Regions from separate parts of the Pseudoalteromonas sp. SG41-1 genome, predicted to be linked through region 2. Evidence: predicted binding sites of a transcription regulator. Region 2 holds the regulator's gene; each other region holds the start of a gene.

Region 1 (10,226 bases), on a different contig from region 2:
GGAATGGCATCACCAGTTAGCTATTCGTCAGAACCCGCTTTACAAAATGCAGAGCAAGGTTTGCGTGAGTTACAGCAACAGCGTATTGGCGCGTTAGTATTAGAACATCAACGCCAAGCACGAGTTGCATATTCATTAGAAAAAGCTCACACTGAGGCGCAAGCCGAAGAGGAAAAAAACTAATTAAATGAAAGTAATTACTTTTATTTTGTCGTTGGTATTAATGGCTCCAGCCTTTGCTGACGACGAAAACCCCGCAAAAGAGCTTCTGCTCAAAATGGCTGACGCCGTTCATAATCGTAACTTTGACGCATCATTTGTGGTCGTCAAAGGGAAGACAATGGAACCATATCGTTGGTTGCATGCAAAACAAGGTAATACAGAACTCGAGCATTTGAGCTTACTCAATGGCGCAGGCCTTGAAATGGTTCGTATTGATGATCAAGTTACTTATTTTGAGCCACAGTCTGAACCTTATTCAATAGATACTGATTCTATAGCAGGCCCAATCCCAGAAGTGTTATTCAAAGATGTTGAGCGTTTAAGCCAACATTACGATTTTGTGCTCGGTGGTAAAGGCCGTATTGCAGGACGTGCTGCCCAGCTTGTGCGTATCGAATCAAAAGACGAATATAAGTTTAATTATTGGCTGTGGCTTGATGCAGAGTCATCGCTATTACTAAAATCTGCTTATGTTAATCATGCCGGTGAGATGTTAGAACAACTACAGTTAACTCATATTAGTGTAACCGAAGAGCCCGCTGCGTTATTACTTGAAATGCTAAATCGTAAGTTTCCAACGCCATTACCAGCAGCGGCAATTACTCAACAAGAAGCAAGTACAGAAAGTAATAATTGGCAAATAGGCTGGTTACCGGAGGGGTTTAGTTTGTTAAAATCAGACCGTCATAAGCTTGATTTGAACAATGAACTGACGGATTATTATTTATACTCAGATGGTTTTGTCGAAATTTCAGTGTTTGTACAAAGACCATTACCTGGTCGCAGGCCAAGCGGTGCATTGTCATCCGGTGCCACGACAGTATATGTGCATAATAGCGGTAGTTTTGATGTGTCAGTGGTGGGGAATATTCCAGCAATGACTGCAAAAGCAATTGCTGAATCGGTTGCAAGACCCTTGTAATATAAGCTGATAATGATAGAACAAACCCTTACAGTGGTGTCGATTCAAGGCGCCACTGCGCATTTAGAAGCCCAACAAAAGCAAGCCTGTGAAGGGTGCAACGGCCGTTGTGGTTCTCAAATATTTAGTAAGTTATTTGGCACTGCTAAAAAAACCTTCCCCTATCGCTTTGAAATCCCTGTTGTGGTTGGGCAAAAAGTAACCCTAGCACTGGATGATAGCCACATGGTAAAGCATGCTTTTGTAGTGTATATGTTGCCTTTGGTATTAAGTCTGGTATTTGCGTTAGTGGCTGCTGAGGTTTTTTCTGTGCCTGAATGGTTGCAAATCATTGCCGCTATAGGTGGTGGTTTTACTGGCTTTGGCATTGCTAAAAGCCGAGTGAAAAGCCTAAAGCATGATGTTAAAGTAATAAAAATTCACCCAATTAGCCTCCCTTTAACTCAAATAGATGGTGATTGAAGCCAATTAAATGTAAAATTGCGGCTTTATACACTCAGTCCATTAAAATAGAAGTTTAGAATCCAGTTTATGAAGCATATCCGTAATTTTTCGATCATCGCCCATATTGACCACGGTAAATCGACCCTTTCAGATCGTTTGATCCAAGTTTGTGGTGGTTTAACAGACCGCGAAATGCAAAAGCAAGTATTGGATTCAATGGATATTGAGCGCGAGCGTGGTATCACCATTAAAGCGCAAAGTGTAACTCTAAATTATAAAGCCAACGACGGTGAAACTTACCAACTTAACTTTATCGACACCCCGGGACACGTTGACTTTACTTATGAAGTATCGCGCTCGCTGGCAGCGTGTGAAGGTGCATTATTAGTTGTTGATGCCGGTCAAGGTGTTGAAGCGCAAACTCTAGCGAATTGTTACACTGCCATCGAAATGAATTTAGAAGTAATTCCGGTATTAAACAAAATCGATTTACCACAAGCTGATCCACTTCGTGTAGCCGAAGAAATTGAAGATATTATTGGTATCGATGCCCTAGATGCCGTGCAATGTAGCGCTAAAACAGGTGTGGGTATTGCCGAAGTTCTTGAAATGATTGTTAAGGACGTACCGCCACCAGTGGGTGATAAAGACAAACCGCTACAGGCGCTTATCATTGACTCATGGTTTGACCCGTATCAAGGTGTTGTATCGCTGGTGCGTATTAAGCACGGTGAATTAAGAACGGGCGACAAGATAAAAATTATGTCGAACGAGCATATACACACTGCAGATCAGGTTGGTGTTTTTACACCAAAGCAAACCAACACCGGTATTTTAAGAACTGGTGAGGTAGGTTTTGTTATTGCGGGTATTAAAGAAATACATGGTGCGCCAGTAGGTGACACTATTACCCATCAAAAAAATGCAGCACCTGAGCGCTTACCGGGCTTTCAAAAAATTAAACCACAAGTTTATGCCGGTATGTTTCCAATTGCCTCGGATGAGTATGAATCTTTCCGTGATGCGCTTAATAAACTTAGCTTAAATGATGCGTCGTTATTCTTCGAACCAGAAAATTCAACAGCACTTGGCTTTGGCTTTCGCTGTGGTTTCTTGGGCATGTTGCACATGGAAATCATTCAAGAGCGTTTAGAGCGTGAATATGATATTGACTTAATTACCACCGCACCAACGGTAATTTATGAAGTTGTAACTAAAGAGGGTACGATTCAGATTGATAACCCATCTGATTTACCTGCTGTAAACGATATTTTAGAAATTCGTGAGCCCGTTGTTGAAGCTAATATTCTTGTACCACAAGAGTACTTAGGTAGCGTTATTACGCTTTGTATTGAAAAGCGTGGTATGCAAACTAAGATGAACTATCACGGTAAGCAAGTCGCTGTTACTTATGAACTGCCAATGGCAGAAGTGGTGATGGACTTTTTCGATAAGTTAAAGTCAACCAGTCGTGGTTTTGCCTCGCTGGATTATAACTTTAAGCACTTTCAAACATCAGACATGGTGCGCGTTGATATATTAATCAATGGTGAGCGCGTTGATGCGCTTGCGATTATTGTTCACAGAGACAGCGCGCAATCGCGTGGTCGTCAATTAGCTGATGCGTTGAAAGAACTTATCCCTCGTCAAATGTTTGATATAGCAATTCAAGCGGCAATTGGCGCGCATGTTATTGCTCGTACCACTGTTAAGCAATTACGTAAAAACGTAATTGCGAAGTGTTATGGTGGCGACGTGAGTCGTAAGAAAAAGCTACTTCAAAAGCAAAAAGATGGTAAAAAACGTATGAAGCAACTAGGCAATGTTGAAGTGCCTCAAGAAGCATTTTTAGCGATTCTTAAAGTTGGTAAGTAAGTTTCTTAACCAAATTACGTAAGATAAAGGATTTAATGCATGGCAGGTTATTTTTCAATATTTTTAGTTTTGTTAACTCTAGGCTCAGGCTTAATTTGGTTAATTGACCATTTTATGTTTGCACCAAAAAGGCAGCAACGCTTAGATCTTGCGCAAAGCTCTGCTGGCGGCGAGCTTGATGAAGAAACTGCAGCATTAATTGCGCCAGAACCGACGATTACTGAAACGGCAAAATCAATTTTTCCGATGATTGCGGCTATTACGATTTTTAGATCGTTTATATTCGAGCCGTTTCAAATACCATCAGGTTCAATGATGCCGACACTATTAGTTGGCGATTTTATCTTAGTACAGAAATATTCGTATGGCGTGAAAGACCCTGTTTGGCGCACTCAATTAGTTGATGTTGCAGAGCCTGAACGTGGTGATATTGTGGTATTTAAATACCCATTAGACGAACGTATTGATTATATTAAACGTGCGATTGGTTTACCGGGTGATAAAATCGTTTACCGCGATAAGCGTTTATACATTCAGCCAAATTGCGAGCAAGGACAAACACAGCAAGGTGACTTATTGTGTAATGAATTTAATAAAATTGATATGGAGATCATTAATCGCGATGAATTTAAGCAAGGCTCTATGGATTTAGTCCGGTTAGATGAAAATTTGACTACGCTAAAACATAATATTTTAATTAACCCTGAAGCGCTGGAAATGAAAGGGCGTTACTATCAACAACCGGGTACACGTTCTGATGAATGGGTAGTGCCGGCTGATCATTATTTTATGATGGGTGATAACCGCGATAACAGCCAAGATAGTCGCGTATGGGGCTTTGTGCCAAAAGAAAACTTGGTGGGTAAAGCTGTCTTTATATGGATGAGTTTTGAATTTGAGAATGGCCCAGATGACATTTTACCAGGCTGGGTTCCAACTGGTGTTCGTTTTGAACGCCTAGGTAATATTCAGTAACAATGAAAAAAAATGTAACAGAGTTATATAGCAAAATAGGGTATACCTTTATTGATCAAGTATTGCTTGAGCAGGCGATGACCCATCGCAGCCATAAAGGACAACACAATGAACGCTTAGAGTTTTTGGGCGATTCCATTTTAAGCTTTGTCATTGCCAATGCTTTATATAGTAAGTTCCCCAAAGCGCGTGAAGGCGATCTTAGCCGCATGCGTTCAACGCTTGTGCGTGGACAAACCTTAGCTGAATTTGGTTTAGAGTTTGGCCTAGGTGATTACTTACGCTTAGGGCCGGGTGAACTTAAAAGTGGTGGTTTTAGACGTGAATCAACTTTAGCTGATGCGGTTGAAGCAATTATTGGTGCGGTATTTTTAGATGCTGGCATTGATGTTTGTGGAGACTTGATTTTGGCGTGGTACGAATCTCGCCTTGATGCCATTTCGCCAGGTTTAAACCAAAAAGATCCTAAAACATTACTACAAGAATACTTACAAGCCCGCAAATTACCTTTGCCAGGCTATACTGTAGTAGATACTAAAGGTCAGGCACACAATCAAACGTTCACGGTTGAATGTATTGTTGAAGGTATGGATAGCATCATCTCAGTTGGCAGTTCTCGTCGTAAAGCTGAACAAAAAGCCGCTGAAAAAGCGTTGAAGATACTTAAAAATGAATCTTGATACATTGATCCAACCGCACACGCGTGATTTAGATACTTTTTGTGGCATGGTCGCTATTGTTGGCCGCCCAAACGTTGGTAAATCTACCTTGCTTAATGAAATTATTGAGCAGAAAGTAAGTATTACCTCGCGTAAACCGCAAACCACACGCCACCGTATTATGGGTATTCATACTGTAGGTAAGCACCAAGCCGTGTATGTTGATACACCAGGCCTGCATGTTGAAGAAAAGCGTGCCATTAACCGTTTAATGAACCGTGCTGCTTCAAGTTCATTAGGTGATGTTGAGCTAGTTATTTTTGTTGTTGAAGGTACTCATTGGAATGCTGACGATGAAATGGTGCTTAACAAAGTAAAGCAAAATGGCAAACCAGTATTACTTGTGATGAACAAAATTGATCAAGTAAAAGACCGTGACCTTGTGCTACCGCATATGAAGTGGTTAGGCGAAAAGTTTGATTTTGTTGGCATTATGCCAGTATCTGCGACTCAAGGTAAAAATATCAACCTGATCAAAGATGAAGTAACTAAGCGTTTACCACCGTGTGAATTTTACTTCCCTGAAGATTACGTAACAGATCGTTCAATGCGCTTTATGGCAGCCGAAGTGATCCGTGAAAAGTTGATGCGCTTTATGGGTGAGGAGCTTCCTTACTCAGTTACCGTTGAAATTGAGCAGTTTAAATGGCAAGAAAATGGCATTTGGCATATCAATGGCTTGATTTTAGTTGAGCGTGAAACGCAAAAACGTATGGTTATTGGTAATAAAGGCGAAAAGCTTAAAGTGATTGGCCGCGAAGCCCGTAAAGATCTCGAAGAAATGCTTGATAATAAAGTGTTTTTAGAACTTTGGGTGAAGGTTAAATCAGGTTGGGCTGACGACGAGAGAGCACTTCGCAGTTTAGGCTATGGTGAAGATTAATAGCCTAAGCGATATTTATGGATAGCGACTTCTACACGGCATATTTATTACACCGACGTCCTTTTAGTGACTCACAAGTAATGCTTGATATGTTAGTAGAAGGCGTTGGCCAGTTGCGCATGCTGGCGCGAATTAGCGGTCGCCAAGCAACAAAATACAAAGCTCAGTTACAACCCTTCCAAGCTTTACTGGTAAATTATACCGGTAAACACGACCTGAAATATATCCAACGATTTGAACTACATGGCACGCAATCCACACTAGTTGGGGATCAGCTTTATTGTGGGTTTTATCTAAATGAACTAACCAACCGCATTGTACCAATTAATGAACCAATTGATCATGCCTATCAATTGTATAAAACTCACCTACAACAGCTTAACCAGCACCCTAACTTACAAGCTGTATTACGTTCTTATGAATTTCAATTATTAGAATTATTAGGCTATGGCGTTGACTTTAGTTTTGATGCCGCAGGCGATCCAATTTCGGCAGAGCAAACGTATAGTTACTTTGCTGAATACGGCTTTGTTGCCCAAGAAAATCAAGGCAGTGGCTTTTCTGGCGCGCAGTTAAATGCAATTGCAGCTCATGACTTTAGTGCGCCGGATGTGTTATATATGGCAAAACAATTAAGTCGTCATTTAATGAAGCCTTTATTAGGCAAAAAACCATTAAAAAGTCGCGAGCTGTTTATATCCAAATAGTTTGGGTATTCACCAACAATCTTAATACGGTATTTTTAACCGTTATTTTTACAGGTAAAAAAATGAAAGATATTCTTTTGGGTATAAACGTTGATCATATTGCTACCTTACGCCAAGCTCGGGGTACAAGTTACCCAGATCCAGCACATGCTGCGAGTGTTGCTGAGCATGCTGGCGCTGATGGGATCACTATTCATTTACGTGAAGACCGTCGTCACATTCAAGATCGTGACGTGTATGTGATGGCTAAAACAATCCAAACACGAATGAACCTTGAAATAGCGGTTACAGATGAAATGATTGATATTGCTTTAGATGTTAAGCCAGCTTATGTTTGCTTAGTACCAGAAAAACGCGAAGAGTTGACCACCGAAGGCGGTTTAGACGTTGTTGGTAATCTAGATAAGATTAAAGCCGCGACAGCAAAATTAACTGACGCCGGTATTAAAGTATCGTTATTTATCGATGCAGACAAAGCACAACTAGATGCAGCTAAAGCCTGTAATGCCCCTTATGTTGAAATTCATACTGGCGCTTATGCGGATGCGCAAACTGATACCGAGATACAAAAACAACTTGAGCATATTCATCAAGGTGTAAAGTATGCAGCAAGTTTGGGTTTGATAGTAAACGCCGGCCACGGTCTTCATTATCATAACGTGAAACCGATTGCTGCTATGAAAGAGATTTACGAACTAAACATTGGTCACGCAATTATAGCGCGTGCAGCCATAGATGGATTAGATAAAGCAGTACGTGACATGAAGCGACTAATGCTAGAAGCGAGAGCTTAATTTTAACTTCTCTTAAAATGCAAAAAACGACTCAAAAGAGTCGTTTTTTATTATTTGTATCTAACTGGATTAACAGTTAGTTTCTTTAGCGTTAACGCCTTCTTTTACTTCTTCACAGGCGTCTTCTACTTTGTTTTGTACGTCGGTTACAGCTTCATCGATGCGTTCACCGGCCTCTTCTGCATGATTGTCTTCACAACCCATGATAAAAAAACTAGCGAATAAAGCGATCACAGCAGTTTTAATAGTTGTCGATTTCATAATGTAATTCCTTGTAAAATTAATAAATGTGTTGTTATTTAAAATAAATTGTTATCACTTAGGGACATTGCCGCGCAACGCACCTGAAACGAGTGAAATAACTAACAATACAATAAAGATAAAAAAGATAATCTTAGCAATTCCTGCTGCGGCACCTGCGATACCACCAAAACCTAACACTGCAGCAATAAGCGCAATAACTAAAAATGTAATTGTCCAGCGTAACATTGTCGTCTCCTTGGTTTGTTAATTTGTTCAGAGTAAATAATGCCAGTTACATGCCATGTATTTAAATCCTTTATTATCAATAGGATAGTGTTTATTTTATTTATTTTCATGAATTAGGTGGGAATTATTTACAGCTTTATCTGTAACTTATACTCGGCGTCCTGAAAAATAAATATTTCAGTATGATTTTTTGGTAAGACCAATTTCATGTTGAGTGCTTTTTCATTAATTTAACAGTTGTTGAGTAGTTCGGTTGGTAAGTTATTAAGGTGCAGATTAGATTTCACTTATAAGTTATAGCTATATTCAGTATTTTTATCATCTATATCCTATTAAATTATAGTAAAAAGCAGTGTGTTAACTTTGCTGAAGATATGTTAGCTTTATATTAATTGGTTTTACCAATTTACAAAGTGTTGGACTTGGTCTGTTTCTTTGATATGATTATTGCATAAATATTTAAATAAAGTGATTTTTTACCTATCTTTCGGGTGGGTAAGAATACTCAGGGGGGGGGCAGAATGGATATAGGTCAATTACTTGCTACTGCAGCAAACTTAATGCTCACTGGGATGGTGGGAGTTTTCGTTTTTCTTTCGTTGTTGATTGCAGCAATTACCGCTATGTCTAAATTAGCGAGCCGCTTTGAACAGCCGGTTGTAATGCCAACGCGCACACCATCGATCAAAGCACCCGGTGTACCAAGTGAACACATCGCTGCGATAAGTGCTGCCATAGCTCAGTACAAAAATAAACAAAAACTATAAGGGATGACTTGTGGCTAAATTAAAATTAACAGAATTAGTACTTAGAGACGCGCATCAATCATTATTAGCAACGCGTATGCGTTTGGATGACATGCTACCGATTGCACAAAAATTAGATGATGCAGGTTACTGGTCGATCGAATCATGGGGTGGGGCTACTTTTGATTCATGCATTCGTTATTTGGGTGAAGATCCTTGGGAGCGTATTCGTGCTCTTAAAAAAGCTATGCCAAATACTAAACAGCAAATGTTATTACGTGGTCAAAACCTTTTAGGCTATCGTCATTATGCAGATGATGTTGTTGAAAAATTTGTAGAGCGAGCGCACAAAAATGGTGTTGATGTGTTTCGTATTTTTGATGCGATGAACGATGTTCGTAATCTTGAAACGGCTATTAAAGCTGCGATTAAAGTTGGCGCACATGCACAAGGTACAATTTCGTACACAGTAAGCCCGGTTCATACACTTGATATGTGGTTAACGCTTGCCAAGCAGCTTGAAGAGTTAGGCTGTCATTCAATTTGTATTAAAGATATGGCTGGTTTGCTTAAACCATACGATGCAGAAGAGTTAATCAAAGCGTTAAAAGAAACAGTCTCTATCCCAATTGCAATGCAGTGTCATGCCACAACAGGTTTAAGTACTGCTACTTACCAAAAAGCGATTGATGCAGGTATTGATATGCTTGATACCGCAATTTCATCAATGAGTATGACTTACGGACACAGCGCAACTGAAACGATTGTATCGATTGTTGAAGGTACTGAACGTGATACTGAGCTGGATTTAAATCAACTCGAAGAGATTGCTGCTTATTTCCGCGATGTTCGTAAAAAATATGCCGCGTTTGAAGGCAGCTTAAAAGGTGTTGATGGCCGTATTTTATTAGCGCAAGTGCCTGGTGGCATGTTAACTAATATGGAAAACCAGCTTAAAGAGCAAGGTGCTGCGGATAAATTGAATGAAGTATTACTTGAGATCCCACGTGTACGTGAAGACTTAGGTTATTTACCGTTAGTTACACCAACATCACAAATTGTTGGTACACAAGCAGTATTAAATGTATTGACGGGCGAGCGTTATAAAACTATCACCAAAGAAACTGCCGGAGTGCTAAAAGGTGAGTATGGCGTAACTCCTGCGCCGATGAATAAAGAATTACAAGAGCGCGTACTTAATGGCGCAGAAGTCATTACTTGCCGCCCAGCTGATTTATTGCAACCAGAACTAGAAATACTCCAAGCTGAGTTATTAAAAGAAGCAAAAGAGCAAGGCTTAAGCTTAGCGGATGAGCAGATTGATGACGTTTTAACGTATGCATTATTCCCACAAATTGGGTTGAAATTCATTAAAAATCGTAATAACCCAGATGCTTTCGAAGCTGTACCAAGTGCTGAATCTGCTAATAAAGAACAACCAGTTAGCAAT
Region 2 (10,226 bases):
GTTTTTATAATTTATCACTCAAAGTAAGCATATCCGTTTGCTTATTTTGAGCTTGATAATAAATACTATACTATGCAATGAATTAATAAGTCACGACTGAGAACGATTATTTGCGTCTTCTGTTTGGTGTTTTTTGCCCTGTAATACGTTTTTTGTCGCGCTCTTTACGTGATTTATTGGTGTTTTTACGGTTGTCTTTTGGCTTTTTATTTGGATCAGGTTCATAGCCAGCTAACCACTGCGGCGTTAGACGAGTATCAAGCAACACTTCAATTTCTTCAAGTAACCACTGCTCGTCAAGGCTGACTAATGACATCGCTAAGCCTTGCTCGCCAGCGCGCCCTGTGCGGCCAATACGGTGGACATAATCTTCAGCTATATAAGGTAATTCAAAATTAATCACATACTTTAACGAGACTATGTCTAGACCTCGAGCTGCAACATCGGTTGCCACTAGCACACGAGTGGTACCTTCTTTAAAATCTTGCAGTGCTCTATCACGTGCACCTTGAGATTTATCACCATGAATTGACTGTGTTTTTAAGCCATCTTTACACATTTCTTTGGCGAGTTGATCGGCCATTTGCTTTGTGCGAGTAAAGATCAGTACTTGGCGCCAGTTTTTCATGCCAATCATGTGCGAGACAAGCTCACGTTTACGGTCTTCATCAACCGCGTAAATGATTTGCTCAACTTCTACAGCCGCAGAATTACGTTTATCGACTTCAACAAGTTTTGGATCTTTTAATAACTTTTTACTGAGCTCAAATACACTATCGTCAAAGGTCGCTGAAAATAGTAAGGTCTGACGATCACTGGGAACATGGCGCAATATACGTTTAATTTCGTCAATAAAGCCCATATCAAGCATGCGATCGGCTTCATCAAACACCAGTGAATCAACACTTGATAGCTTAATGCTGCCTTTGATTATATGATCAAGTAATCGCCCTGGCGTTGCCACTACAACTTGTGCATCTTTCATGGCTTTAATTTGCGGGCCAATACTGGCACCACCATAAGCGAGTGCACCTTTAATATCAGTACCTTGTGCGTATTTTTCAAAGCTAGCGAAGACTTGCTGAGCAAGCTCTCGAGTTGGTGTCAAAATAAGTACTCTAGCAGTACCCGGCTCATCTTTACTTGGTGTATTAAGTAATTTATGTAACAGAGGTAATACAAAAGCAGCTGTTTTACCTGTTCCTGTTTGTGCACTCCCCATAACATCATGACCAGCTAAAATCAGCGGAATAGTTTTTAGCTGTATCGCCGTAGGGGTATGATATTCATTTTGTTCAAGTGCATTAAGCAGTACAGGATCGAGTTTTAACTCAGAGAAAGTAGTCGCAGACATAAGTTTAGCTTTGTGTAACAAATAATGGCGCTATTGTACGCCCAAAGCGAATAACAAAAAAGGCGCTTTGCGGCGCCTTTTTAAGCTTGCTAAATGTTCAAGCTGGTTTGAGGGTTTCTTTACGTTGGTTATAGAACGTAATTAGATCATCCACCGTATCTTGGCAATACTGTTGAATACCTGATACCAACATGTGCTTTTCACCACAGCCGACTTTTACGCCATTTTCTAACAAGTTAAAACGCAAAGTGATTTTTCCACGCTTGCCTGTATATTCAAAACTCGGCTCTGCGTATTCTAACGTAGGTGCATGGATCTCTAATGTATCGAGATTAATCAACATTGACTCATAGATAACCATAGGGCGAGCAGGGTTGATCATGACATCTTGCTTGCCCATAAGTGGAATAATAACATGCGGAAAGGTTGTACCTGAAAACTCAACGTAATTTTTTATTAGACTATCTGTGAGTGTTTGGCACTGGCTAGTTTTACCTTCGCGCTTAACCTTCAGCATGACTTTATCGCCACTGGTAATATCAAACTCATCTGCCCCCTCAGGGAAGTTGAGTTTGGTATTCTCATCAACCATGCCGGCAAAGGTAAATTCCATTTTTTCACTGATGCCATAACGACTTAATACCAATGAAAATAATAAATCTCCAGGCACACAAAAACGTTTTGCATCTTTATCATGAAGTGGATTGTAATCATCAGCAACGCACTTTGCGAAACGACACCCTTGTTCACGAGAAATAGAGACATAGTCAGCATGTTGCTGATAAAAAGGACTTAACATAGTTGTTCACTGCTTAAACTGCTTATAACCTGCCTATTCTACCAGATAAAATTACAATAGAGGTCGAATCTGTTAAACTTTTGTTTCAGATACAAAAAAGCCGCGATATCGCGGCTTTTTTAATAATTTATTATAACTTATAAACCAGCACGTTCTTTAATAGCTGGTATTAATGCAGAACCGCCATGACCATTTGCTTCGGCCCATGCTATGTCAGCTCCATCTTCTAAAGAGCTTTTAGATAAGTTTTTCACAATGTATTCACCAGTATCAACTGCATTACTGGCAACCGCATGGCGTAGCAAGTTAAGACCATTACATTGTACTGCATCATAAATATTACGAATTTTCACACGTGAGCTTTTTAATTTATCACGTAGACGGTTTTTATCATCCGCAGCTATGTATTCACAGATTGAAACAGCTAACTGATCATCCGCTTTAACTGGCGCGCTAAAAGCAACAGAACCAGAAATAACAGCTGCAGCAATAACGAGTGTTGATAATTTAATCATTTTATACCCTTGTGTAATACTTTATAACTACCTTAGTTGTTTAATATTGTATCAACCTATAAGCTTAACCGCAATAATGTTACTTAACTTTATCCAATGTGACGAATTTATAACCATAAATGTTTTTATCGTCAGGTTGATTATACAGCTCTTCTACAACTTGCCAGTTTGCTGATTGTTCATAATCAGGGAACTGAGTATCCCCTGCAACATCAAGGTCAATAAACGTTAAATAAAGTGTATCGGCACTTTTTAAAAATTGTTGATATACATTCCCGCCACCAATCACCATTACTTCATCAGACTCACACAGCAATGAAATTGCGGCTTCAGGAGATGTTACTACATCAACCCCAACTGCAGTATAGTCTGTATTTCGGCTAATAACGATGTTGCGTCGACCAGGTAAAGGGCGACCAATTGACTCAAATGTTTTACGTCCCATGATCACGGGCTTATTCATTGTAACCGCTTTAAAATGCTGTAAATCAGCAGGTAAATGCCATGGCATATCATTATCTTGGCCAATCACTCTATTTTTAGCCATAGCTGCAATCATTGAAATTTTCACATTAAAACCCAATACTTTTTTATTATAAAAAGAAAAAGGAGCACCAGCTCCTTTTAAAATATTTTACTTTAGTCTAACGCTCATAGACAACTTCAACGTCATAATCGTCATCATCCCAACTATCCCAGTCGTCGTCATCATTCTTCTTAGTGGCATCTTTATGATAAGTATCCCATTTGAATTCAACTTCTTCATCTTCAACTGGTACAAACTTTTCTTTTGGCATGCTATCAAGTAGCGTCATGATGTTATGAATTAATGGCTGAGTATTTAGCTTATTAATTGCAGAAATATGATAAATATTTTCAGTCTCGCCTAACTCTTCAGCGATTTGCTCACATAGCTCCTGAGCTTCATCTTCAGGCAATAAGTCTATTTTATTAAAGACTAACCAACGTGGTTTTTCAGCCAGCTTCGGGCTGTACTGATGCAACTCATTAATGATCGCAAATGCATTATCTACTGGGTTTGAACCATCGGCAGGCATAACATCGATAATATGCAGTAATACACGGCAACGCTCTAAATGTTTCAAGAAGCGAATACCCAAGCCAGCGCCATCAGAGGCACCTTCAATTAACCCTGGGATATCTGCAATAACAAATGATTTATTTGCTTCTGGACGTACCACACCTAAATTTGGAATCAGCGTAGTAAATGGGTAATCAGCTACTTTTGGTTTCGCTGCCGATACACTACGAATAAAAGTAGACTTACCTGCATTTGGCAAACCTAATAAACCAACATCAGCTAATAATAATAGCTCTAGTTTAAGGTTACGTACTTCACCCGGTGTGCCTAATGTTTTTTGACGAGGCGCTCGGTTAGTACTTGATTTAAAACGCGCATTCCCCAAGCCGTGGAAACCGCCTTTTGCAACCAAAATTCTTTGACCATGTTGAGTTAAATCACCAAGACCTTCTTGGGTATCAACATCCATGATCCGAGTACCTACAGGCACCATCACATATAAGTCATCAGCCTTTTTACCGGTACAGTTACGACTGCGGCCATTAGTACCACGTTCAGCTCTATGAAAACGCTCAAACTGATAATCGATTAGGGTATTTAAGTTTTCATCAGCTTGTAGATAAACACTACCACCATCTCCACCGTCACCGCCGTCTGGTCCACCATCTGGGACATATTTTTCACGACGGAAAGATACGATGCCGCTGCCACCGTCTCCAGCTTCTGCGCGAATTTCTACTTCATCTACAAACTTCATGATTACTCACTTTAGGGATTGGCTTGTTAATTTCACTATTATATACCTAAGCCAAGCTGATTGCAGGCTTGGCTTAGGTATATATTTATTTTCAAAACAAAAAACCCCGCAAAGGCGGGGTTTTTTAAGAACCGATTCTGATTACTCAGATACGATGCTTACGTATTTACGGTTTAAAGGACCTTTTTGTTCAAACTGAACTTTACCATCTGCTTTTGCGAAGATAGTGTGGTCTTTACCGATACCTACGTTTGTGCCAGCATGGAATTTAGTTCCACGTTGACGAACAATGATGCTACCCGCTAGAACTGATTCGCCACCAAAACGCTTAACACCAAGGCGTTTGCTTTCTGAATCGCGACCGTTACGAGTACTACCAGCTGCTTTTTTATGTGCCATTTCTAAGTACCTCTAATTAAGCGCTAATGCCAGTGATTTTAACTTCTGTGAACCATTGACGATGGCCCATTTGCTTACGAGAATGCTTACGGCGTCTAAATTTAACAACCTTAATCTTCTCACCGCGACCATGTGAAACAACCTCAGCTGTTATTTTACCACCGTTTACGAACGGTACACCGATCTCGATTTTCTCACCATCAGCAACTAAAAGTACTGAATCAAATTCAACTGCTGCACCAGTCTCAACGTCTAATTTCTCAAGACGAATTGTTTGACCTTCAGTCACACGGTGCTGTTTACCACCACTTTGGAAAACCGCGTACATAATTAACTCCGTCTGTGCGCCCTCAAATCGACGCAACTAAAATATTATTCAATAGGGCGCGAAGTTTACGCTAATGTGCAAAAACTAGCAAGCCTGTTTTATTAATTAAATGAATAAAAAATAGCTGCATTGAAGGCGATTCAATATTTTCACCTATTTTATATTAAATTGGCATTATGCCAAGCCTTTTTAGCGTTTCATGACAAATAAATTACACCACGAACAAACACGCACTAAGAATAAAAAACAACCATGTTGAATTAACGTAAATTTTCTCAAATAAAAAAGTTATCTTTCCAAATTAAGGCTAAATTAAGCTGCTTAACCGTGTTTTTTCAGCGAATCGTCACAAACTGTCGAGCAAAGCTGTTTTTTGTTGTACAATCAGCCCCGTATACCCATTAAAATTGGCTCGGAGATCAATGGATATAAAAGCTATCCAGGCGTTAATCGAAAACGATATGAATGACGTCAATCAACTAATTTACGCGCAAATGCGCTCTGATGTAGCATTAGTCAATCAACTAGGCTTATATATAGTAAACAGCGGCGGCAAGCGTGTTCGCCCTATGTTGGCTATTTTAGCGGCTAAAGCACTTGGCTATGAAGGCAAAGATCATGTTACTTTAGCAACTATTGTTGAATTTATTCACACAGCTACATTACTGCATGATGATGTCGTTGATGAATCAAATTTACGCAGAGGAACACCGACAGCAAATGCTGAGTTTGGTAATGCAGCCAGCGTACTTGTTGGTGACTTTATCTACACCCGCTCATTTCAGCTGATGGTTGGTATTGGTAAAATGCAAGTTATGCAAATACTCGCTGATGCAACCAACGTGATTGCGGAAGGTGAAGTGCTGCAATTAATGAACTGTAACGACCCTGATACCACCGAAGATAGCTACATGCAGGTAATTTATTCTAAAACAGCTAAATTATTTGAAGCTGCAACAGGCCTTGCTGCGATTATTACCGAAAAAGACGACTCTACGCTGCAAGCGCTTAATCTTTATGGTATGCATTTAGGAACCGCTTTTCAATTGGTGGATGACGTACTTGATTACAATGCTGATGCTGAGCAGTTAGGTAAAAACATCGGTGATGATCTGGCCGAAGGCAAACCTACCCTGCCACTACTTTATGCTATGCGCCACGGTAATGCTGAGCAAGTACAGTTGATCCGTGATGCCATTGAGCACAGTAATGGTATGGACCACTTAGAAGCTATTCTAAGTGCCCTCAATGAAACCAAAGCACTTGAGTTTACGATGAATAAAGCCAACGAAGAAGCTGATAAAGCGATTGCGTGTTTATCTGTATTAGATGAATCACCGTATAAAGAAGCACTCGTTAGCTTGGCTCGTATTGCCGTTGATCGTAATCACTAATAAACACCTAATGTATAAAAATCCTTCGAGCATAAAAAAGCCTGCAAATGCAGGCTTTTTTGTATCAATCGACTTAGCAATTAAGCGTTGATGAAATCAACACCTTCTTGGATGTCTTTTTTCAGCGTATCAAGCATGTCGTTTTTAGCTTGCTCTTCAAATGCGCTTAGTTCACCGTAAGAAAGAATTTCTTCTACGCCGTTTTTACCTAAACGTACTGGGTGTGCAAAGTATGCAGCATCGCCATTTTCAACAGCAACGTAAGCGTAATCTACAACGTCTTCACCTTGTAAGCCTTTAACTAAAGACATACAAAAACGTGCAGCAGCAGCGCCCATTGATAATGTTGCAGAACCACCGCCCGCTTTTGCATTTACTACTTCAGTACCTGCATTTTGGATACGTGGAGTAAGTGCAGCAACTTCTTCATCAGTGAAAGTAACGCCTTCAACTTGAGATAGTAACGGAAGGATTGTTGTGCCTGAGTGACCACCAATTACTGGTACTTTCACAGTTGCAACGTCAACACCTTTAAGCTCAGCTACAAATGCTTCTGAACGGATCACATCAAGAGTGGTAATACCGAAAACACGTTTCGCGTCGTAAGTACCTGCTTTTTTGAATACTTCCGCAACAATTGGCACAGTGCCATTTACTGGGTTAGTGATAATACCCACTAATGCTTTTGGACAGTTAACAACAATACCTTCTGCTAATGTTTTGATAATACCAGCATTAACATTAAATAAATCAGCGCGGTCCATACCAGGCTTACGTGGCATACCAGCAGGGATAAGAACGATATCACAACCAGTTAACGCTTGATCTAGTGCATCAACACCAAAGCCTGCAACTTTAACGTCAGTTGGGATATGAGAAAGATCAACAGCAACACCAGGAACAACTGGAGCAACATCATAAAGTGATAATTCAGAACCAGCTGGTAAGCCTGTTTTTAATAATAAAGACAACGCTTGGCCGATACCGCCAGCAGCACCTAATACAGCAACTTTCATTGGAATTCTCCGTAATTTGAGGTAGGAAATATTTGTGGCTCTAAAGATAATGAAATTAACGACTAAAGACAAATTTATCCTGCTTATTTCACATATAATTTAGACCATAGTTGTAAACTTGCTGGTTTACAGCACTAAAATCCATCGCAAAAGCAAACAACTACTGCATAAGTATGCAACATTGTGTACAATTAGCGCATCACTTATGAATAAGAACCTATAATATGCAACCACAAGATAAACAAGAAGCATTAGTAAAGGCCTTTAAGGCACTTTTAAAAGAAGAAAACTTTGGTTCACAAGGTGAGATTGTTGACGCCCTAAAAGAGCAAGGCTTTGATAATATTAGTCAAAGTAAGGTGTCGCGGATGTTAAGCAAGTTTGGCGCGGTACGCACTCGTAATGCCAAACAAGAAATGGTCTATTGTTTGCCTGCTGAAATGGGCGTACCTACAGCGAAAAGCCCATTACGTCAGTTAGTGATTGATATAATGCATAACGAAATGATGATCATTATTCGAACCAGCCCAGGAGCTGCACAATTAATTGCTCGACTATTAGATTCATTAGGTAAAGCAGATGGCGTACTAGGTACCATTGCTGGTGACGATACTATTTTTATCGCTCCAGCTAAAGTATCTGAAATTGATGTAACTCTTGAACGTGTGCGTATTTTATTTGATACGGTATAAATCTACCGATTCAAACTTTTTACAGCTGCTTTAAAAAGTTAATTGATGGGGCAAAAAATGCAGAACCCATATCGGCTTGAGTAAAATCAAGCCAATGATCGTAGCAATCGGCATCACCTAATCGACTTCGTAATACTTGCTCAAATGCATTTCCCTGTGCTGCATAACTAATCGCTAATATACCCTGTTCGTAAACGTCACCATAAGGCATGTTTTGATTTAATTGCAGTGGTTGCCCTTGCTCATCTTTTAACTCAGTGCGTACAGCATGACTATTCTCAGTCGCAGGCATAATCAAGGTATTATCTAAGCGAGTGCGTCCCATTATTTGCTCTTGCTCACTCAGAGGTAAATTTTGCCACACACTTAAGTCATGCTTATAGCGCTGTATATGTACGTAACTGCCTTGATCTTCAAAATGGTTGGGTTTATTGATTAACGCTGTGATGCGCTTTTGGCGACCATGAGGAGTGTCACCACCGAGTATAAAACCATTAAAATCGCGACCATCTAAAAATCGAAAGTTTCGCACTTGCTCAACTAATTCAACATCGGGGGCAAATAACTTAAGAATTTGCAAAGCAAATAAATGGTTTACATCTTCCCTATCGGAACGAATTTGGACAAATAAATCAAAAGGCTGAGCCCCCATAATATGATCATTATGAGGAATATTAGGAAAGCTCTGTAATTCACTAGGCAGAAATTCAGGCAGAATGTGCGGCCAATACTGTGCCCCCACTGCAACTAGGCTGGAGAGCATCGATTCAGAAAACTGATCTGAAAACTCATCTTGGATAGCGCTAACGTATTTTAACTTTTTGCGTAATGACTCATCGTGGCCATCAAATACATTAAAAAACAAATGTAAACCGTGCAAGTTTGCCTCAGCACAAATTCCAGATTGCGCTTGCGCCATGGTATTTCCTTAACTCAAAATCTCATACACGGCGTTTTTAATGAAATTAAAAATACTAAAGCACTTAATCTGCGAAAAAGTTAACCGTGTGTGGTGTTATTTTTATTGTCACCTGTTCATTTGCTAAAAATGAGTGGCCCAACTGAGCAGCAACTTCAATTTCTTGTCCATCAACCATAACCTTATACACAAAATGCGAACCAACAAAACGACTGTTTAAAATAGTCACCGTATTTGCACTACAGCCTTGTGATTGAAAAGGTATTAACTCAAGATGGTGTGGGCGAACATAAAGTTTCCCAACTTGCTTAACATGACGATGCGTAACTAATGACTCAACACATCCGAAAGCAGTATGATATTCAGTTGCTGTTAATACTTCTGCGTCTAAGTATATGCCCTGACCAAGAAATTCTGCAACTACCTTTGAGCTTGGAGCACTAAATAGCTGCTCAGACGTACCTTGTTGAGCAATTTTCCCACAGTGCATTACCGCTAATGTATCAGCAAACGCAAATGCCTCTTCTTTTGAATGAGTAACAAATACAGCTGATACTTGCTGGGTTTTAATAATACGACGAATATCTGCAATTAACTCAAACCGTACTTGCGTATCAATATTGGAAAACGGTTCATCTAATAACAATAAACTAGGTTTATAAGCCAGTGCCCTAGCAATTGCCACTCGCTGCTGCTGACCCCCAGATAACTGATGCGGGAAACGTTCTGCACAATTAATTAAATGCACTAACTCAAGCATTTCAGCAACGCGCTTTAACTTATCCGCTTTTGTCATATTGGTTAAGCCAAAGGCAATATTATCAGCCACAGTTAAATGTGGAAATAGCGCATAATCTTGAAACATCATGCCAATATTTCGATACTCTGGCGCTAAAAAAGTATGCTCATCACTGACTAACTTACTATCAATAAATACTTTTCCTTGCTTTGCTTCAATCAGCCCAGCAATAGCTTTTAATGTGGTGGTTTTTCCACAGCCACTAGCACCGA
Region 3 (10,226 bases), on a different contig from region 2:
ATGCGATCGCTTTTGCTTCAACGCCTTCAAGTTCTTCAGCACCTTGACCTACATCGGCAACAAACGCGATAACTTCACAACCGTAGTTTTCTTTTAACCATGGCACGATGGCTGACGTATCTAAACCACCAGAATAGGCTAATACAACTTTTTTAATAGAACTCATTGGTGATACCTTACACAAAATTTGGATTTAATAATGAAACAAGCAATGCGTTTTGCGCATGCATACGGTTTTCTGCTTGTTGTATAATTTTTGACGCCGGACCATCCATTACCTCAGAAGTAATTTCAAATTCACGGTGTGCTGGCTGGCAATGCAGTACAGTGTCAGCCCCAGTCTGTTTAAGCAACGCCGCATTTAATTGATACGGCATGTACTTTTCTTTTACTTGTTCAAGTGGCGTATCATCGCCCATTGATACCCATGTATCGGCATACACTGCGTTAGCGCCTACAGCCGCTTCAACACGATCACTCACCATCACTGATGCACCATTCATTGCGGCAATTTGCTCAGCCTGCTTTAAAATTTGCGAGTCTGGTGAACTGCCTTTAGGGCATACGGCAACAAAATCGGTGCCTAAAGTAGCCGCAAGTAACATCAGTGAATGCGTTACGTTGTTGCCTTCACCTAAATAAGCTAATTTTAGCTGGCTTACATCGCCATATACTTCTTGCAGTGTTAGAAAGTCAGCAAGTGCTTGGCATGGATGATATAAATCGCACAAACTGTTGACCACAGGTACGCTTGAAAATTCAGCAAGTGTGGTTAATGTTTTATGCTGATATACCCGCGCCACAATACCGTCAGCCCAACTGGCAATGTTCAATGCAAAGTCTTTTACTGATTCACGTGCGCCCATGGCGCCATTTTGTGAATCAAGATACACCGCATGTCCACCTAACTTATTAATACCTATATCAAATGATAAACGCGTACGTAAGCTTGGTTTTTCAAATAAAGTAACCACCGATTTGCCAGCCAGTGCTTGACTAAAATCAGCTGGGTTAGCTTTAATTTTTTGCGCTAAGTTAAGTAATTTAAGTGCGCCTTGTTGGTCTAACTCTAGACCCGATAAAAAATGATTAAACATATAAAACCTATGGTGTAATTTTTGTTCCGACGTGCTCACCCGCGAGTAGAGCAATTAAGTTTTCTGGCTTTTGCCAGCTCGAAATGTAAACGCCACGTCGTAAGTGCTGGGCAGCAAGAAGGCTGGTCTTTACTTTGACCTCCATCCCACCCAAAATTACTCCTTCTGCAATTAAAGTATTGATCTGGTTTGTGTCAAGTTGATGTAACGGCTGTTTATTTGCATCAAGTACAGCTTCTACATCAGTCATAAAAATAATTTCCGCATTAAGCTCTTTAGCTATTGCTGCCGCCGCTTCATCAGCGTTTACGTTATACCAAAGGCCATCTTCACCAAAGCCGATAGAGCTGACCAGAGGTAAACGACCGAGTTTTAATAACTCCGGTATCACACTTTGCACACCGCCGTCACAATTACCGACTTGACCAAGCGCTTTGAGTTTTTGTGACGAAATAATGCCCGCTTCGTATAAACTAAGCCCGACGGGTTTATGACCTGCGATAATTGCTTGGCTCATTAATTGTTTATTAGCACACCCAGCAAGCGCGCCAACAATATAAGGCATTTGCTCTTTTGGACTGATGCGTAAACCTTGATGTTTCGCACTAGCAAAACCAGCCTCAGTCAACCAATTATCAACTAGTGAACCGCCACCATGAACGATGACAAATTGTGCTTGAGTTTGCGATGCAAGCGCCTCAAATAACGCTTTAGCCGCGTCTTCTGTATTGAGTACTGCACCACCGAGTTTAATGACCCATGTTTGCATTACTAACTACCCTTTTAAACCTGTACTATGGGCAATACCCATGGCTAAATTAATGCACTGCAATGCTTGCCCTGCAGCACCTTTTAATAAGTTATCAATAGCTGCCATCACAATTAGCTGCGTACCTTGCTGCTGCCATGCAATATCAACGTAAGGCTGCTTTGCAACTCCTTTAATTGATGGCATTTTATTACCAAGCAATCTGATCAGTGGCTCATCAGCAAGCACTTGATAAGCTTGTGTAACTTGCTCTGGTGTAACTCCAGGTTTCAATTGCACATAAATAGTTTCTAAAATACCGCGTGGAAAATTACCTAAATGCGGCGTAAATAACACCTTGTGACCTAAATGCTGCTCAATCTCAGGACTGTGTCTATGATTAAACAATCCATAAGGTGCTAACGACACTTCACAAAAATGCGTGGCTACACTAGCTTTACGCCCCGCACCGGTTACACCCGATACAGCATTAATAATAATGGTTTGCTCGGCTAATAAGCCGGCTTGTTGCAATGGTTTTAACGCATTCAGCGCTGCTGTTGGATAGCAACCAGCCACAGCGACTAACTGCGCCTTGGCGATTGCTTCACTATTCCATTCAGCCAATCCGTAAGCCGCTTCACTTAGTAATTCCGTATGTTGATGCGCAAAACCATAATAGGTTTGATAATCTTCATTACTGCTTAAACGGTAGCCACCCGATAAATCAAATACTTTTTTGCCCATGCTTAAAAAACGTGGCGCTAAGTCAACACTCACTTTATGATCAGTACACAAACATACAAAATCGGCCGACTTTTCAATATCGTTATAAGCGCTATCACTAAGAGGCAATAAAGGAGAATCAAGCAAACCTAAATGCTCAGGATACAAGTCACTTAATAATTTACCCTTATCTAAGCTTTGCTCAGATACATAGCAACCAGCTAAGGTTAATTGCGGGTGTTTTACTACCAAACTTGCTAATTCTGCGCCGCTATAGCCACTTGCGCCAATAATCACTACTTTCATTCGTTACTCTTTTTGGTTTTTTGTTACTACATATATATTCAAATCGGGTTTAACAGTGCATAAAACACTATTTTATGAATGAAATCTGGTTATCGTCGTTTTATATTCATTGCGTCGCTTTAATATATTTATGCTTAAAAAGTGAATTGATATTCATCATAAATACTTTTATATTGTTATGCAATTAGATTGAATACTTATTTTGGATTTTTTTATGTCATTACCGTCTTTTTTATCTATGTATCAGCAATTGATTGCTGCACCTTCAATTAGTGCCATGGATGAGTCATTGTCTATGAGCAATAAAGGGGTGATTGATTTATTAGCTACTTGGTGTACAAGTCTTGGATTTGAATGTGAAATTACTGAGTTGTCGGGCCCTAAAGGTCGTTTTAACTTACTCGCAAAACGTGGCCAGGGAGATGGTGGTTTAATGCTTGCCGGTCATACCGATACAGTCCCATTTGATGATAGTCGTTGGAACTATAATCCGTTTAAATTAAGTGAAGATAACAATAAATTATATGGTTTAGGTAGTATTGATATGAAAGGGTTTTTCGCTTTTGTATTGCAATCAATCAGTGAACTAGATGAGAATATTCAAACACAGCCAATTTTGATTCTAGCTACTGCCGACGAAGAAACCACCATGGCCGGTGCACAGCAAGTTTGTCAGCATAAAAACTTAAAGCCAGCTCGGTGTATTATTGGTGAACCTACTGATATGACACCTGTTTTCACACATAAAGGACATATGAGCAGCGCGATTCGCGTAGTCGGTCGTTCCGGACATAGCTCTGATCCTGAACGTGGTTTAAATGCCATTGAAGTGATGCATAAAGTTATTGCAAAACTGTTAACTTTAAAAGAGCAATTAAAGAATAAATATGCAGTTGAGCATTTTGTTATTCCTTACCCTACTTTAAATCTAGGACACATTCATGGTGGCGATAATGCAAATCGCATATGTGGCTGCTGTGAAATGCATATTGATATGCGCCCTTTACCGGGTCTAAGTGTGCAAGAACTGCAAATGATGCTGTTAAAAATAGCTACAGAGATCAATAACCAATATCCAGATTCAGTCAGTGTAATGGATATGCACGAGCCAATCCCCGCTTTTACCGGCAGTACTGATTCGGCATTAGTTAAACTGGCAGAAAAAATATCAGGAGAGCAAGCAGTTGCAGTGAACTACTGTACTGAAGCGCCATTTATTCAACAATTGGGTTGTGAAACGATTGTGATGGGACCGGGTTCAATTAATCAGGCTCACCAACCCGATGAATTTTTGGCGATGGAAAAAATTAAACCATCTCAACATATTATCACTGAAATGATCAGAACATCGTGTTTTAGCTAACAAAGAAAGTGCTGCTTGCGTTATCCCCACGCAACCTGGGAATAACGCAACTGTTACTGCTCAGTCCATGTATTTCTTAAGATATTTCTTAAATACAGGATCTGTTTTAGCCAGCTCTTTTTGCTCAGCAAGTATATCTTTTAAAATACTCTCTGATGTCAGCGGATTTGCAAGTACGACTCGAAATACCACTGTAGGTTGATGATCATACTGCGCGGGAGTTAAACGGGTACGGGACACAAATGAACGACCGGCTTCACGTTGGCGTTTTTGCATACTGGCAGTAAAACGATTTAACGAGGCAAAGATATCCAAACGCGTTTGTTCATCTGCTTGAGCTATTTTTTGTTTTATCTGTTTTGGCACATAACGGTATGTCAGTAAACATAACTCAGGTTCTGAGATCAGCTCAAAGTCGTCATCTGCTTTCACTAAATCAGCAAAGTAACGGGCTTTTTCAATTCCTTTATCTATTAAGATTTCGTAGCCTTTACGGCCAATAACGCGTAAGCAAGCATGCACTAACATAGCCATACCAGGACGACTACCTTCAAGTGTGTGGCTGCCTAAATCTTTAGAGCCTTTACGTAAAATATATTCTGCATGATGTTCTATAGCATCCGTAGCTGTAGGATCTTTAAATAGCACTAACCCAGCGCCCATTGGCACATACATTTGTTTATGAGCATCGATGGTAATTGAATCTGCTCGCTCAATACCTTTTAGTAACGAGCGGTATGTACTAGAAAGCAGCGTAGCTCCTCCCCATGCTGCATCTACATGAAAATGGCAGTTAAGTTCAGCGCTTAAATCAGCCATAGCATCGAGAGGATCAATATTACCGGTTTCAGTCGTGCCAGCGACCCCAACAATGGCCATCACTTTTATACCTTGCGCTGCTAGCTCATGGGCTTTGGCGCGCATTGCATCAACATTAACCTTATTGTTATCTGCAGTTTTAATGGCAATAAAGTTATCACGACCAATGCCAAGTAAATCAGCTGATTTTCCTAGCGAGTAATGGCCACGTTCAGAAATAAGTACTGCAAGGCCTTTATATCCATAATGCAACATTGCACTGATCAAACCTTGTGAACCAATCCCTTTAAATTCACCGTCCGCTTTCAGTAAGCGATTACGAGCAATCCACAATGCGGTAATATTGGCGATTGTGCCACCCGAACAAAAAGCACCTAGCGACGTTTTCGCACTGTGCATCCATTTGCTATAAAAACTGTCATCTTGCCCGTATGCCAAATGATGCATCATACCAAGCACTTGGCGCTCAAGCGGAGTAAATGCTTTGGAAGTTTCTATTTTTACTAAGTTTTGATTAAGGCCAACCATCAACTTAGAAAGTGGCAATACAAAATGCGGTAATGCTGACGTCATGTGCCCAATAAAGCTTGGCGCAGCGGTATGCACTGAATGAGCGACAAGTTGCTCCATAATATCTTGCGCATAAGCAGATACAAAAGTCGGATCTTCTGGGATCGCTGCCGATTGAAAATCTTTTTCAATCTCATGCAATGGCTTTTCAATTGCCGCTATGTTCTCATTCAAAAAACCTGCTAAATTGCTCGAGATCTCAAGTTCGATTTTACTCAAAGTTGAGTCTGGTGCTTCAGGCACAGTAAATATACGCATCAGAGTTTCTTTAGAGGCGACGGCACAACGCTTTTGATCCATCTTTATACCCAGTGAATGTAGCTTTGTTTAGCTGAAGATCCATATCAATGAACTCCATCGCTAATAACGCCAAAACTACAATGATTCTATGAAATGCGTTAACTTTACTGTAATAGAGTAGAAATGTCTCGTATAAAGCCACAAAAGTAGCCAATTGCATGACAAATTAATGATAAGTTGATTAATATTTATCATTAATTTGGCTAACTATATTTTTATAGGCGATACAGCCTTTTTTTGTATAATAGAAGGGCTAATAAATCAAGGAAGAGCATGATAAATACAAATTTACGGACAAATTGGATAATCGCGGGTTTCATACTGTTTTTTATCAGTTTATTAAGCTACATCTATTACACCTACAACAGCACCCGTAACGATATTATGCACAGCGTCGATACTCGATTACTCAATGCCGCATTAAGTGTCAAGCATATACTTGGTGATGACTATCATCAAAAAATCAATGCAGGCCAATATATATCATCAACCGAATACCAACAAAAAAGTCGGCAACTTTCAGAGTTTGCTAATGCGTTAAATATCGCTTATGTTTACGCCATGATATTAAAAGACGGTAATGTACATTTTAGTGCATCGAGTTACACTCAAAACGATCAAAATACCGGTAGAATCACCCAATTACTCGATCTTTACCCTGAAGCAACTGCCGCTAATATTGGCGCATTTTATTCAACAGAGCCGGTGTTTGAAATATCAAAAGATCAATGGGGACATTTTAAAACAATTTTTGTCCCTTTCGTTGATGCCAATGGAGTCACCTACTTAACAGGGGCCGATATCACCATATACGATCTCAATCAGCGATTAGCGCAAAGTGTATCTAAAGCTGCGGGCATGGCCATTTTTTTCTTTTTTATTGCTCTGTTGGTAGCCGGTATTTATGTGTATTTATTGAAACGTGCAATTTCAACCGATACCAGTAGTGGCTTTGCCAATCATATTGCACTTGAATATTATATTAAAAACTCCCCTAATCATCATCTGCAACTTGCTGTTATTTGGGTAAATGAAGTTGAAGATATAAGCAGTTTTTATGGTACTGAAGTAGGCGACCGCGTTATGAAAAACTTGTTGCAACACTTCAAAAAGCGCCGCCCTGCTGGTAGTCAGATGTTTCGTCTAACGACCAACAAAATAGTCCTCATCGCTCCTTTGGGTAAAGATAATGCAGGTTTTCTCGAGGTGATCCAAGCCTATAATTGCAGTACCCCATTACTTACCGACCCTTTTATATACATCACCTTGTGCGCAGGCATCGCCAGTGGCAATAAATCAATGTTACTTGAAAATGCCCATATTGCCGCATTACAAGCCAAGCAGGGACGCCACACTGTGGTCAATTACTCCAGCGCACTACATGATGTAAAAAACCAATATCAGTATAATGTAGCAATGGCAAAAGAAGTACGTGAAGCATTTGAGAACAACAGAATTGTGCCTTATTTTCAGGCAATTTATGATAATGAAACGAATGCCATTATTCAGTATGAATGTTTGGCTAGAATGATCACCTGCCATGGTGAAATTCTTAAACCAGAATCGTTCTTAGATGTCGTTAATCGCTCTCGCATGGATGGCATGCTCACCCGCACTATGCTCACACAATGCTTTGCACGATTTAGAAAAACCAGTACGTGCTGGAGCATCAATATTACAGCCCAAGATATGCTTGATCCAAGCCTTGCTGAATTTTTGGAAAACGAATTTAAACGCTATCCACTACCGAGTAATATTACCTTAGAACTATTGGAAACCGAAGCTATCGCAAATTTTTCTGAAGTAAAAGCATTTATAACCATGGTTAAAAATCGTGGTATACGGGTAATAATTGATGATTTTGGTACAGGTTATTCGAATATCTCTAATGTACTAAAATTAGAAGTAGATGGTATTAAGCTTGATGGTAGTTTGATCAGACAGATCATTCACGATAAAGACATTTATCTATATGTTGAGCATATTGCCAACTTTGCAAAGCAACTCAACTTACAGCTAATTGCTGAGCATGTAGAGAGTAAACCTATCGCCAACGCGCTTAAAAAAGCAAATGTGACGCTAATGCAAGGCAATTACTTTGCCGAGCCTGTGCCACATATTACTGCAAATAAAAATCAACCGTATCCAATCTCTTAACCTGAACTCAGGTTAAGAGATATACGAAAACATTAACTTATAAAACACTTAATTTTTATTTCGAGCCAGCATTTAAATTAATCACTAAACGGTGACTTTGTTGACCACTTGCCCAATATTTACGTTCAAATGGCGTAACTGCCAGGTCATTTTGATAAAGTTCGACTGTGCAGTCGTGTCCGGTGAGCTTCAGTGCTTGAGCAAACTCTTTAACATAAATATCCCAATTGCTGCGAACTTCTAACAGCCCACCTAATTTAACGATAAATGGAAAAATAGCAGCGCCATGCCAGCGACGTTGAATATGCTTCGCTTTTGGCCACGGATTTGGATACAGCAAATAATGATGTGTGGGTTGCCAATTAGCCGCCACTGCGAGTCGCCAAAAGTCATTTAAATCGGCCTGCACTAAAATGTACTGACCTGAATCGGTTTGTTTATATTCAATATCATGCTTATCCAAACGATGCGATGACTTATCAATTCCTATAACTAACGCATCAGGGTGGCGTTTAGCTAAATTAGCCGTGCTTTCACCTACCCCACAACACGAATCTAAAATAATGGGCCCATTAAAAGCCTGCACTTTTTCATTTACTTGATCAAACGCCGTTTGCGTATGAGCTGCAATGGGTTTTTTAAACTGGGCAGTTAAATGCTTATTAACTATATCATCCAGCTTTTCATGTAAGCCTTGTTGATTCGATACAATACTTCGTGAATTTGCATCACTCATTAGTGTCTTAACCCCACACCTTTTTTAATTAACGTTAAAGCTAATATAAATAAGGCTGTAATAAATAATAACAACACGCCAAATGCGACAGTTAAATCAACATCCGACACGCCTAAGAAACCATACCTAAAGGCATTAACCATATAAATAATTGGATTAACCTGCGATACGCCTTGCCAAAACTCTGGCAATAAAGTGATTGAGTAAAACACACCACCTAGGTAGGTCAATGGCGTTAAAATAAAGGTCGGAATTATACTGATATCGTCAAAGCTATTAGCATAAATAGCATTGATCAAACCGCCTAAAGCAAATACCGCAGAAGTTAAAATTACTGTCGCGATGATCACAAAAATATTATGAATTTGAATATCAACAAATAATAACGACACACACGTAACAATTAATCCTACTAGCATGCCACGGGTCATGCCGCCACCCATATAGCCAAGCACAATAATATAATTAGGCACGGGTGCAACTAACAGCTCTTCAATGCTTTTTTGAAACTTGGTTGAATAAAAGCTTGATGCCACATTAGAATACGAATTAGTGATCACCGACATCATGATAAGACCCGGTACAATAAACTCCATATAACTAAAGCCCCCCATATCACCAATACGAGAGCCTATAAGATTACCGAAAATCACAAAGTACAAACTCATAGTGATTGCCGGCGGCACGAGTGTTTGTACCCAGATACGCAAAAATCGAATGCACTCTTTAAACCATAAACTCTTTAAGGCTACGCCATATTTAAACATCTACTTGCCCCGCCCTTGCTCTAGTAAACCTACAAACAACTCTTCTAATCGATTAGCTTTATTACGCATGCTAAGCACGGTATTGCCCTGCTCGGTTAATGCTGTGAATACTGCATTCAAGCCCTGTGATTTGGCTACTTCAACCTCAATAGTATGATCATCAGCCATAGTAAACTTATAACCATCAAGCGTAACGGTAACTGGCTGGACAGGCTGTTTTAAATCAAGAATAAAGGTTTCTTTATCTAGTTTGGCAAGCAGTGCTTTAATGGTGGTGTTTTCAACGATAATGCCGGAATCAATAATCGCGATATTTTTACACAGCAGTTCGGCTTCTTCTAAGTAATGGGTGGTGAGAATAATCGTCACCCCCTGCTCATTAATTTGTCTTAAAAAATCCCACATCGAACGGCGTAATTCAATATCAACACCGGCGGTTGGCTCATCTAAAATTAGCAGTTTTGGTTCATGCATTAACGCGCGAGCAATCATTAAACGACGTTTCATACCGCCTGATAGTGTTCGTGCTTGTTTGTCTTTCTTTTCAAGTAAGCCTAATTGCGCTAAATATTTATCCGCTCGTTGATGCGCCACCTTACGGGGAACTCCGTAATAACCCGCTTGATTTACCAGTATT

The links. Region 2 encodes ArgR, which controls arginine synthesis, uptake and breakdown. Its sites were predicted from a motif close to ANTGAATANNTATTCANT; they were not measured.
Region 1: H5203_RS10300 (OadG family protein) is a predicted target of ArgR. The motif match lies at 8,477-8,494, and genes of this name have one in related genera.
Region 3: argC (N-acetyl-gamma-glutamyl-phosphate reductase) is a predicted target of ArgR. The motif match lies at 3,018-3,035, and genes of this name have one in related genera.

Annotation. Positions count from the first base shown of each region.
Region 1 covers NZ_JACJFL010000014.1:43,695-53,920, reverse strand. The annotation lists gene H5203_RS10355 (sigma-E factor negative regulatory protein) at 1-183, shown strand, start outside; gene H5203_RS10350 (MucB/RseB C-terminal domain-containing protein) at 188-1,144, shown strand; gene H5203_RS10345 (SoxR reducing system RseC family protein) at 1,157-1,606, shown strand; gene lepA (translation elongation factor 4) at 1,676-3,463, shown strand; gene lepB (signal peptidase I) at 3,503-4,438, shown strand; gene rnc (ribonuclease III) at 4,441-5,118, shown strand; gene era (GTPase Era) at 5,108-6,040, shown strand; gene recO (DNA repair protein RecO) at 6,058-6,747, shown strand; gene pdxJ (pyridoxine 5'-phosphate synthase) at 6,810-7,541, shown strand; gene H5203_RS10310 (hypothetical protein) at 7,611-7,802, opposite strand; gene H5203_RS10305 (DUF1328 family protein) at 7,857-8,030, opposite strand; gene H5203_RS10300 (OadG family protein) at 8,552-8,797, shown strand; gene oadA (sodium-extruding oxaloacetate decarboxylase subunit alpha) at 8,808-10,226, shown strand, end outside.
Region 2 covers NZ_JACJFL010000016.1:20,368-30,593, forward strand. The annotation lists gene H5203_RS11045 (DEAD/DEAH box helicase) at 107-1,354, opposite strand; gene H5203_RS11050 (DUF3581 domain-containing protein) at 1,452-2,153, opposite strand; gene H5203_RS11055 (DUF3718 domain-containing protein) at 2,291-2,668, opposite strand; gene folA (type 3 dihydrofolate reductase) at 2,748-3,239, opposite strand; gene cgtA (Obg family GTPase CgtA) at 3,313-4,467, opposite strand; gene rpmA (50S ribosomal protein L27) at 4,609-4,866, opposite strand; gene rplU (50S ribosomal protein L21) at 4,883-5,194, opposite strand; gene ispB (octaprenyl diphosphate synthase) at 5,617-6,588, shown strand; gene mdh (malate dehydrogenase) at 6,669-7,604, opposite strand; gene argR (transcriptional regulator ArgR) at 7,829-8,296, shown strand; gene H5203_RS11095 (Dyp-type peroxidase) at 8,316-9,215, opposite strand; gene H5203_RS11100 (ABC transporter ATP-binding protein) at 9,280-10,226, opposite strand, start outside.
Region 3 covers NZ_JACJFL010000015.1:49,473-59,698, forward strand. The annotation lists gene H5203_RS10755 (argininosuccinate synthase) at 1-166, opposite strand, end outside; gene H5203_RS10760 (ornithine carbamoyltransferase) at 177-1,097, opposite strand; gene argB (acetylglutamate kinase) at 1,105-1,866, opposite strand; gene argC (N-acetyl-gamma-glutamyl-phosphate reductase) at 1,873-2,877, opposite strand; gene argE (acetylornithine deacetylase) at 3,092-4,240, shown strand; gene panP (pyridoxal-dependent aspartate 1-decarboxylase PanP) at 4,301-5,929, opposite strand; gene H5203_RS10785 (bifunctional diguanylate cyclase/phosphodiesterase) at 6,203-8,086, shown strand; gene H5203_RS10790 (tRNA (guanosine(46)-N(7))-methyltransferase TrmB) at 8,142-8,822, opposite strand; gene H5203_RS10795 (ABC transporter permease) at 8,822-9,589, opposite strand; gene H5203_RS10800 (ABC transporter ATP-binding protein) at 9,590-10,226, opposite strand, start outside.